DNA from 2 places in the Sporosarcina sp. OR05 genome. Region 2 is predicted to be linked to the other one. Evidence: riboswitches for the same ligand, from Rfam matches in the RefSeq annotation. Region 2 holds a riboswitch; the other holds the start of a gene.
The links. Region 2 has a riboswitch for thiamine pyrophosphate ahead of tenA (thiaminase II). Riboswitches for the same ligand answer to the same signal wherever they lie in the genome.

Region 1: it holds a riboswitch for thiamine pyrophosphate, as region 2 does, so the genes downstream of both, NRI27_RS15510 (YkoF family thiamine/hydroxymethylpyrimidine-binding protein) here and tenA (thiaminase II) in region 2, are expected to answer to the same signal.

Annotation. Positions count from the first base shown of each region.
Region 1 covers NZ_JANKJL010000014.1:7,962-13,670, forward strand. Annotated here, with positions in the region: gene NRI27_RS15500 (YecA family protein) at 180-1,178, shown strand; gene NRI27_RS15505 (hypothetical protein) at 1,224-1,424, shown strand; TPP riboswitch at 1,601-1,706, shown strand; gene NRI27_RS15510 (YkoF family thiamine/hydroxymethylpyrimidine-binding protein) at 1,787-2,368, shown strand; gene NRI27_RS15515 (ECF transporter S component) at 2,371-2,952, shown strand; gene NRI27_RS15520 (ABC transporter ATP-binding protein) at 2,939-4,312, shown strand; gene NRI27_RS15525 (energy-coupling factor transporter transmembrane component T family protein) at 4,293-5,048, shown strand; gene NRI27_RS15530 (dipeptidase) at 5,488-5,709, shown strand, end outside.
Region 2 covers NZ_JANKJL010000005.1:72,982-78,690, reverse strand. Annotated here, with positions in the region: gene NRI27_RS09980 (hypothetical protein) at 1-20, opposite strand, end outside; gene NRI27_RS09975 (EAL domain-containing protein) at 350-1,384, shown strand; gene NRI27_RS09970 (YuzC family spore coat inner layer protein) at 1,678-1,995, opposite strand; gene tenA (thiaminase II) at 2,281-2,964, opposite strand; TPP riboswitch at 3,063-3,170, opposite strand; gene NRI27_RS09960 (DMT family transporter) at 3,392-4,276, shown strand; gene NRI27_RS09955 (nuclear transport factor 2 family protein) at 4,344-4,712, opposite strand; gene NRI27_RS09950 (D-glycero-alpha-D-manno-heptose-1,7-bisphosphate 7-phosphatase) at 4,884-5,408, opposite strand; gene NRI27_RS09945 (MDR family MFS transporter) at 5,605-5,709, shown strand, end outside.

The DNA of each region.
Region 1 (5,709 bases), on a different contig from region 2:
CTGTGTAGGCAAAAGCAATTTGGGCTTTGTCTACATTTTCATTATTAAATCGGAAAACTATGAAGATGTAATCATATGATTTTTATATGGAAATTTGAGAAAACAACGATAGTTTATCCTGCAATCATCTAATGATATTATAGAAAAGGAAAACAAATTTATTAAGGAAGTGTGTTTGTATGGTAGGCCGTAATGATAAGTGCCCATGTGGTAGTGGAAAGAAATATAAAAAGTGTTGCGAATCGAAGGAAGCGGTTTCGGTTGCGGAAGTTACTTCAGAAGAACTTGAGCGGGTTTTACAATCGTTTTATGATGAGTATCCGGAGCGTAAAGATATCCGAGAGTATTTGAATTTGGCGAACGAATGGAAACAAAATTTCCAACAAAACTTTTCTGAAGAGATGATTGAAGCAATTGTACTGGATGAATTCTTCTTCCATCACCGTGAAGATATATGGCAAGGCTATTTAGAGAAGCAAAAGAAGAAACTTATTCGCCCAGCCGTCCTAAAGGTTATCGACCAATGGACAAGTCCACAAGCTATTATTGGTGAGGTATTGGGAGTTGATGAAGAGTACTTGACGGTAAAAATAACTTTAACAGATGAAGTGATTCAATTGAGAAGAGAGGTTGACAAACCGGTACCTGTCGGTGTGCATTTGTATTGCTTTATTTTACCGGACGGTACAGAGAATGAAAATCATTTCTTAGCGGTATCGAGCCTCATCTTTTTCCCAACAGATCACCAACAAGTGTTTACGGAATTCATCAAGCTATTTGAAAAGACAGATGGCCAAACGACTGAGCAATTTATGAAAGAACAAGGGATGTCATTTTGGAAGATGCTTGCAAATGATAACTACGATGGCAGTGAATTCACCAACTTCGAAGCAGGTGTTTTGCAGTCCATCATGGCATTTCTTGATAAGCACGGACAGGAATCAGACAAGCTGTTAGAGATTGTTGAAGACTTCCTCGTGGAACAACAACCAAATGCACGGAAAGAAGTGGCAATCGCTGCAGGTGCGATTCGTTTTGGACAAGAAAAAGGTCTTTTTGATTCGATTCAGATGACCGTAAAAGAGATCGCTGAATCGTTTGAAGTATCCCCTTCATCCATGAATAAGTATTATAAAGATTTACTAGCGTATGAGGAACAGAAAATCGGAGTTGAATAACGAGGGGATGTAAAGTGAATCTAGCAAGCAGAGGGGTTATGATTGGTGAGTAAGAATAACAAAAAGAAGTATTCGGATGACCAGTTGTTTGGGCAAGACGAGTATTTCTATTTTATCGCAGGCTACACAGAGTCCGGTTTTGCATATGGGAAGACTTGGGAAGAGGCAATTGCAGATGGTCTCGTAGATGAAAATAGAAAGCCGATAAAAGAAGAAATTGTTGTGGATGAATTGTATCCATTTTGAATGAGAAATGTATATCTAGCTATGACAACGGTAAGGAAACTGTTTGATAAATATTTTATCTCCCACCAAAGTACGAGTTTGCAAGAATACATTTACAAATTCGCAAACTTCCACTATACTGGGCTCAACATAAAAAAGTGATGAATGACAATCCATTCCATCCAACTACATACCGTTTTCTACACTAGGGGTGCCCACTATGGCTGTGATGCGAGCAACTGCTCCGATCCCTTATTACCCGATCAAGATAATACTTGCGTGGGGAAGTGTAGTGACTTTCCGCGTTTTTTTACGATTGGACAAGTGGCTACATCTTCCGGGATGTAGTTTTTTTATGTAAAAAAATCGAGGAGGTTTTACAAATGAAGTGTGGCGTCAGTCCAATTATCGGATTCCGTTTCTCGTTGCATCCGATGGCGGCAAATTTTGTAGAAGTCATTAAGGGAGCGCTTGAACAAACAGATACTTCGAATGTTTGGATGCATACCGATGATGTTTCAACAGTTATTAGAGGAAAACAGGTGCATGTATTCAATGTTGCAAAGGCGATTTGCTTACATGCGGCGAAAACAGGTGAACACATTGCGATGTCTGGTACTTTTTCCGCAGGCTGTCCAGGAGATACAGCGGGTGATGTTTATTTGGATAAAGGGGATGAAGTGGCGAATATAGATACTACAAAACAATACGTGTCATCCCAATTCGCGCTGTATCCGATGAATAATCCGGATTACATGAATGTCATTTATCGTGAGGTGGATCGTGCGAAGGAGCGTGGTGTGTTCAATGAATCTATGCACTATGCAAGCGGAATCCACGGAGATATTCATGATGTGTTTGCTTTTTATGAGGAATCCTTTACGCATGCGCGTTCAGACCAGCATAAGCATTTAGTGATGACGGTGTCGATGAGTATAAATAGCCCTTCACATGGAGGTCGATGAGTATGTTGAAATCTTGGAAGTTAAAAGAAGTCGTTCTCATGTCTCTATTTTCTGTTGTGTTTGGCATTGTCTATTTACTGTTTTTACATGTCGGAAATATATGGGCTGGTTTTATTGGCCCAATTGCATATGAGTGGATTTTTGGTATTTGGTTCATTGTATCGATTATTTGTATGTACATTATTCGAAAACCCGGGGCTGCGGTCGTGTCAGAAACAATTGCTGCTGCGATAGAAGTATTGCTAGGGAATGCGGTTGGACCGAGATTGATTTTGGCAGGTTTGATTCAAGGATTAGGGGCAGAAGCGGCTTTTGCAGCAACAGGTTATAAGCGATTTAACGTGTGGGTGCTCATGTTGGCAGGAATTGGTGCAGCTGTTTTCAGTTTTGTCTATGGGTATTTACTTGGAGGATTTGCTGTTTTCAGTACGGGCTATGTTGTGTTGATGTTGGCTATCCGGATTGTGAGTGGTGCAATGATTGCAGGTGTTGGCGGTAAAATGGTCGTTGATGGTTTATTGGCAACAGGATCCCTTAGAGGATATGCGATAACGAGATCCGTTAAAGGTGATGCCCGTGCCTGAAGTGATCGAGTTTGAAGATGTCTGTTTTCGATATCCTGATGAAGATAAATGGATCTTAGATAAGGTTTCATTATCTATAAAGCTTGGTGAAAAGGTAGTCATCACTGGACCGAGTGGAAGTGGGAAGACGACATTACTGTACGTATGCAATCGGTTGTATCCTGATAACTGTGATGGCATTATGACGGGTTCGGTGAAGTTGTTTGGTAGGGAAAGTAGTTCATATGCCCAAGGAGAAGTGAATCATCGTGTAGCAACTGTTTTTCAAGATCCAGATGCACAGTTTTGTATGTTGACGGTAGAGGAAGAGCTTGCCTTCACATTGGAGAATCTCGATGTTGACCGTAGTGTGATGGCTGAGAAGATAGACGATGTGTTAACGATGACAGGTTTAATTGAGTTTCGGCATGCTGTCATTCAGCAGTTGTCTGGGGGAGAAAAGCAGCGGATTGCTACAGCTTGTGCGTTGATTATGGAGCCGGATGTATTATTACTGGACGAGCCGATTTCTCATTTGGATCCGTATACGGCTAGAAAGTTTATTGCTTGGTTGGATGAATTGCAAAACCAAAAAGGATTTACAGTTGTGGCAATTGAGCACCGGCTGGACTTATGGGGGACGTTTTTTGACCGGACGATTGAATTACAAAGAATGGATCAAGTACCTCGACTGGAAAAGCGAAAAAGTAGTAGGCAAGTGGAACAATCTTTGCTCGTACAAGATGTGTCTACCCCATATTTGAAGAAGACTTCATTTCATCTACAAAAAGGGGAAGTGGCAGTGCTTGCAGGGCCGAACGGAAGTGGTAAATCCACATTGCTTAAAGCGCTTTGTCAACTTATCCCTGCAAAAGGATCGGTTGTACCTGAACAATTAGGGTATGTTCCGCAGTCTCCGGAATTTCTATTTGTTACGAAAAGTGTAGAGGATGAGGTGGCATTCGGCGGGGGAGCTGATGTGCAGGATATGTTGGAACGGTTGTATTTGAAGCGTGTAGCTGAAGCCCATCCGTTTGCCGTTAGCCATGGGCAGAAACGAAGAGTTGCGATTGCGGCTATGCTGTGTGACGGACGGGAAGTGATCTTGATGGATGAACCGACATCCGGGCAAGATGCCGCTGCCTTATTCGAACTACTTCAGTTGATTGATGAACGGGCTCGTAACGGTGCGACGTTTGTAATTGTAACGCATGATATGGAGTTTGCTTATGCGATTGCAGACTCCGTGCTGCTTATGGATCAAGGGGAATTGACAGGGAAATTTGAAGCGGACAGAGTTTGGGCGAATGAAGGATTGTTACTAGCGCATCATCTGCTGCAGCCGAAAGGGTGTGTAGACAATGAAGTCAGCTATGCATGAAATGAATCCTTCGGTGAAATTTATCCTCGTGACCGTTTGCATGTTTACGCTAGCATTCTTTTTCGATCCATGGACGCCGTTTTTCGTATGGGTTGGCGTGTTGCTTATACAACTTCTGTTCAGTCGCATCGAGTGGAAGCGGTGGCTGTTGTTCATGATTCCCTTTTTCATCATGGCATTTGGGTATTTTTGGACGACGATCGTATTTGCAGAAGATCGTTCAGGGACGGTTGTATGGACATTGTGGAATTATCCCGTTACGGAAGTACAACTACATCACGCATTGTCATTGAGTTTTCGTGTATTAGCTTTTTCGGGTCTGTCCTTGCTGTTTGCATTGACGACAAAACCTGTTTCGTTCATTTTAAGTTTAATGCAGCAAATGAAGCTTTCACCTAAGATTGCTTATAGCATTTTAGTCGGTTATCAATTTTTACCTGTATTGAAAGAGGAGTTTGTTCAGATTCAACAAGCACATCGATTACGAGGAGCCAGCAAGGAAAATAATGTTGTTATGCGTTTGTGGAACATGCGGAAAATACTTCTTCCAATGCTTGCAGGAGCTGTTCGTAAATCGGAACGAGCGGCTTTTGCGATGGAAGCTAGAGGGTTTACGGGTGAAAAGAGAAAGCATTTCTACTATGTTGTAGGTGTTGGTAAAGTAGATGGACTGATGGGGCTGCTTTTTGTTATTTTGTTGGTTGCTAGTTGTACGAGTTCGATTTGGATTGGATGAATGGGACGGGGTATGCGGCGTTTTCGGGGAATATGCGGCGTTTGGCGCAAGTATGCGGCGAAACTTGGGATAATGCTGAGTTCCGGGAGGTTATGAGCTGTTTTCAGGAGTTATGCGGCGTTTAGCGCGAGTATGCGGCGAAACCTGGGATAATGCTGAGTTCTGGGAGTTTATGAGCCGTTTTCAGGAGTTATGCGGCGTTTTGGCGGAATATGCGGCGTTTAGCGCGATTATGCGGTGAATGATCGAGTTATGCTGGAATCCTCTAAGAAATAGTTGATATAACAGGTTCTAAATACTACAAACAATCATCAAACCTTCACTATGCTACTAAAATAGTGGAGGTTTTTTTTGAAGTGAAAAGTAAGGACTTGTTTCAATATAAAGAATAAATTATAATATATTAAAATGTAAATCTAGTAAGAGGAGGTGAATAAATTTGAAAGTATTTGATTTGCATTCAGATTTATTTACAGATCTAGCATTCCGCCGAAGTAAAGGAGAGCGAAATGTATTTGATCGGATTCATTATCCGAAATTGAAAAAGGGTTTAGTTGACGCGGTTGTTTGTGTCTTTTGGGTAGAGCCGGCGTTTCGTGACAATCCGTATGGGCGATTTCGTATGTTGCGGGAGAGCGTGTTAGATGATTTACGGACTGCA
Region 2 (5,709 bases):
ACAGAACTGATTTTCTTCATCGTACCATCCTTCCATTCTTGTTTTGTTGTTAGAATACCCTACTTTTCAAAATTCACGCATGGCTCATTAACGATTAGCGAATTACATAACTTGCATCTACACGCCTTCACACAAATCTTTCTCCATCTGCTACAAATCTTGTCTTATTAATAGAATCTTAACTGGCATACACGTATACTGAAACACATGGCTTGTACATATTAGCAACGTCATACAAGCACATTTAGCTATTCACAATTTGAGTACTTTGATGAGCTTGAAACAAAAAAAGCCACGTTTCGTAACAAACGACACAGTGGCAAGTCGGTAACTAAAAAGGAGATCTCGAATGACATGTGAACTTTGCAATCCCAAGACCATTGGCTATACCATCTATTTTTCAAATGAACAACGCATGGATTTGTTAGTAAAGTATTTTACTGACTATCCGAAAACTACGTGGCAAAAGCTGAATGAACGGATGTTTTGGGCGCTTGAACCTGTTTTATTTGACTTAATGGATTATGTTCAAACTCACATGGATGCCGAGGCAATTTATGCAGTAAAAGCAGACAAAGAAGATCCGATGCGAGACTTAAACAAATTAAAACCAATCAAGTCATTTCAATCTGAACGTGAGGCCAGTTGGATTGATGCAATCATTCAGAAAAAATCAATTCGTACACATTACCAACCGATCGTCAAGATGCTCGATCATGAAGTTCATATTGTTGGAAATGAGCTGTTGAGTAGAGGGATTGATGACCAAGGTCAATTGATTGCTCCGTTCCACCTTTTTGAAGCCGCGAGAAAACGCAATCGCTTGTTTGCACTTGATCGACTATGTAGATTGGAGTCCATCAAAAATGCAGCACCTGTTGCAGACAGACTAATTTTCATCAATTTCATACCAACTTCCATTTATGTGCCTGAACATTGTTTGGCGACGACGTTTGCAGCAATTCAACGAGCAGGCATTCGTCCTGAGCATGTCGTATTTGAAGTTGTGGAGACAGATAAAGTCGATGATATGGCACACTTGCTGTCCATCTTGGATTATTATCGTACGCACGGAGTAAAATATGCACTAGATGATGTAGGAACTGGTTTCAATGATTTGGAGTTGTTAGCTCGCATGCAACCCGATTTCGTCAAACTTGCAAGAGAGTTTGCTGATGGCGTAAGTGTAGATGCCGAGAAGCAAAAAGTCGCTAGAAATGTGATGCGGTTAGCACATAAGGTTGGCGCACTTGCACTTGCTGAAGGAATTGAGCAAGCTAGCGATTTACGCTATTTGCAAGAAATGGGCTATGATCTTTTTCAAGGGTACTTATTCGGAAAACCTGATGCAACACCTATCAAACAGGTTCATGCAATACAGTAAATTGAAGCAACAAAAAAGCGAGGCTGGGACATATCATAAAAAAGCTGCATTATGGCTAATTCACCGTCATGCAGTTTTTTTATATTTTCCCAATGTTTCTTTTCGAATTCTTGAGTGAATCGGAGCGGAAAAAGGCCGACTCCTGCGGGATTGTAGCGCGAATGTTGAGACCCCGCAGGAAGCGCAGCGGACGAGGAGGCTCAAGCGCGCCCCGCGGAAAGCGTGCCTTTTGGAGCGCAGAGGAACGGTCTATTTAGAGTTTTGTCCCAGCCTCCTTATTCTTTTTCATATGCCTACCAATTAAGAATCATTGATACTTCGCAACAAACAGCGCCATCGACTTCTTTATGGAGTACGAATCGGATTCCACTCGGCGTGTACTTTGTAGTCACTTTCGAAGGAATTCCAACTGACGCAATCATTTCGTCAACTTTACGCTGATCAGATTTTTGTGCAGCCGTCATGAGTTCCTTTGCAAATGTGGTTGACTGAGAAATTTTAGTAACAAGTTGGTTTGCGTGCTTTGTTAACTCCATGGAATACGTTGCCGACTGGTGCAATCGTGTAGGATCGACAGGCGGATAAGGATTTGAATCGTTCGGGATTCCCATCAAGTTGTTTGCCTCTAAGGTCGAATGGGCAACTTGTTGCAGTTGGGGATAAGCGATATGAACGAAATAAGGATGATACCAATAATACAGCTTCCTTTCCTCCTTTTCGCGGTTCTTACAGTATATGTAGCGCAAATTCCATTGTGCTGATTCGTAGAGAATGAAAGGGAGAAGATCCAGTCGTATCGTCTCTCCCTTTCATTACCTATCTAAGTAAGTGTACAAGGACTAAAAGTTTTCCAGCTAGTGAACAATCGTCCGAAAAGGATTGGCAAAATCGACTGTCTACACTTGCAATTCCACTTTCTCTAAATCCCAATTTTGCTTTGTATAGGCCATCTCCCAAAACTGTAATTCATAGTGACAGCTTTTTATGAAATGTGCTTTAATTTCCGCACGACGTTTTTGAGTTAAATCTTTTGTGAGTTCGTTTAGTCGTTCAATCTGTTCGTTCGTGGATTGTTCAAACCACTCAGAGCTATACATCGCAATCCATTTGTCGTAAATCGGATGATTCGGAGTTGCCTCTTTTAACCGTTCGCCAATCTCATAATAGACCCAATAGCATGGTAATAATGCGGCTAATGTTGCAGCTAAATCCCCTTCCATTGCAGCTCTATAGAGGTGGGAAGTATAGGCATAAGCAGTTGGTGCTGGTTTGAATTGTGCTAAATCCTGTTCTGTCACGCGCAATAAGCTGAAATAACTTTCATGTAGATCGATTTCAGCTCCACATGTCCCTTCTGCATGCTGTGCAAACCGTCTTACGGTGTGCATATCTGTTGCTTGTGCGGCTGCTAATGCATGTACCTTTGCGTAATGCTGTAAATAATAGGAATCTTGAAGGATGTACTCTTTGAAAATATCTTCCGATAATGTGCCTGTAGCAAGCTCCTCAATAAACGGATGATTGAAATTGGCTTCAAAAATTGCGTCACACTCTACTCGTAACTCTTTACACAACGTCATCTTACCCACTCCTCTAGTTTTTGTAGAAAACCAAAAAACCGCTCCCTCAACACATACGTTGAAAAAGCGGCTCGCAAATCGGCGTAGAATAACCATGGAAGACGTGCGGTCCACTTCCCTACGCTGGTATGAGCCAGATCAGGTTCTAAGGGTCCGCATATTCATACACGTCTCAGTCTTTCACAAAGACTCCCCCAGTGGTTAACTCTTTTTAGTTTTCAACTTCACTATAACATAGATAAAGAGTTTGACAAGTCAGGGGAATGGTCTGACTTTTTTTTCAACAATCACTGAGTTCCTCTTCCCTTTACATTCACGTTGGTGTGATGAAATCGTCAACTCGAAGCAAATGAAGCATGTACCTGCTCTTGAAGAATGGATTGTGGTAACATACAATTCGTATGTATTCAAATACCGGAGGCTTCTTATGACAAACCAAAACAAAGGTATTCTACTATTATTGGCATCCGCATTCGGCTTTTCTCTTATGACATTGTTCGTCAAGCTGTCAGGTGATGTACCAACTTTACAAAAAACCATTTTCAGAAATGGCGTATCAATGTTCATATCGCTATTCTTCGTCCTACATTTTAAAGAAAGACTAATAGGGAAACGTGAGAACCAACCATTGCTATTATTACGTTCAGTTTTAGGTGCAATTGGGATTATCTTACTCTTTTATGCAATCGATCATCTTGTGTTAGCGGATGCAGATATGTTGAACAAAATGAGCCCATTTTTCACGATCGTTTTTGCCGCTATCTTCTTACAAGAACGCGTGAAACCATTTCAAGTGTATAGCATACTTGTCGCCTTTCTCGGTACGTTGTTTATTATTAAGCCCTCATTCTCGCTTGATATCGTGCCCTATGCAGCGGGCATTCTTTCCGCTATATTCGCCGGAGGAGCGTACACCGTATTACGAGCACTAGGCAATCGAGAGCAGTTTTACACGGTCGTATTTTACTTCTCAGGTTTCACGACAATCATCTTGTTGCCTTTCGTAATTTATCATTATGAGCCCATGACCTGGCAGCAGACTGCATATCTATTACTCGCTGGACTAGCCGCTACAATCGGCCAATTTGGCATTACATTAGCTTACAAATTTGCCCCAGCAAAAGAAATTTCCGTATTCAACTATTTTACTGTCGTTTTCACCGCTTTATTTGGTTTTGCTTTTCTCGGACAACTACCGGATGTCTATAGCATCATCGGATATATCATCATTTTCGGTGCGTCTTTCTATATGTTTCTAAGAGGTAAAGAAGGTGACGCTGCGAGAGAAAAACTAGTGACGCCTAAAGATTAAATGAGGTGTAAACAAAAGCAAAAGGAATCGAGCAACTGTTATCGCTTGATTCCTTTTCTAATTACAATTAAAACATGCCCTGTTCATTCGGTGAATTACTTACAACGGATTGGCCGACATCCCACGTTTCGATAATCTTTCCTTCTTGAAATCGGAAAATATGTACTACAGCTACACCAAGATCATCGGTATTCTGTTGTATATGTGAATGAATCACGACTCGATCTTCTTCTTCAATTACTTGGACAACCGTCCATTGTTTGTTTGGACTTAACTCAGCATTGTCCATCATTGCTTTCATTAATGACTGCGCGCCGGCCTCAAAATAGGCATTATGATGAATAAACTCGGTGTGAATTGCATCGTCAAATGCTTCTTTAATCTTTCCGCTAACAATTTGTTGGAGAAAGGTCACTGCTAGCTCTTTTTGTGACATAATATACATCCTCTCTATACACGTCATGATTTGTGTACCACACATGTATAAACATTCAACAACAACTGCGAAACTCCTCCCTTTACTGTTAAATAGTCAGTAGGAGTTTAACTCCACCCAATAGGCATTTTATCAGTACCCATACTTTTATGTTTGCGTAATGATACGTTATTAAGTAGCATCGTCAACAATCCAGTGAGCTGCTTGTAATAAATCCGGGTATACTGCGTCTGCCAAAGGATCGCTTTTACCAATGAACACCGTTTTAGTCCCGGCTTTCTTTCCAGCAATAATATCTGTATCCGTATCACCTACCATGTAAGAGGACTTTACATCCACATCATATTTTCGAGCTAAGTCCTCAATGAGCTTACTGTTCGGTTTTCTACATGCACAACCTGATTTTGGTTTATGTGGACAATAGACTACCTCTTGAATGAGTGCCCCTTCTTTTTGCAATGACGTAATCATATCGCTATGAATTGCCTGCAATTGTGCCTCTTTCATAAAACCAAGACCAACGCCTCCTTGATTGGTGACAACAAACACATAGTCAAATGTTTGATTGAAAAGTCGTATAGCCTCGGCTACACCTGGCAAAAAATACATTTTGTCTGAGCGATTCACGAATTTCACACGATCTGTCAACACTTCATTGATAACCCCATCACGGTCCAGGAATACAGCTTTGTTCACCCTATCACTCACCTTCATTTGTATTACTTCAAGCATGCCCAATACTTGGTTCGAAAAACGTATTTAGACTCAAAGGTGTTTATAGTACCTGTAGTGACTAAACTGCCACATAAATAGACAACCACATGGAGGTCTAGTAAAATTACGTCTACTACGGAAGAAGCAAAAGAAAAAATTGTTAGGTGGCTTATCAATTATGGAGAACACTCAAGCATTCGATTTCAAAAAGAGCATTCCTTTGTTAGCCGTCTTATTATCGGGTGCATTCATTACGATATTAAATCAAACGCTTTTGGCAACT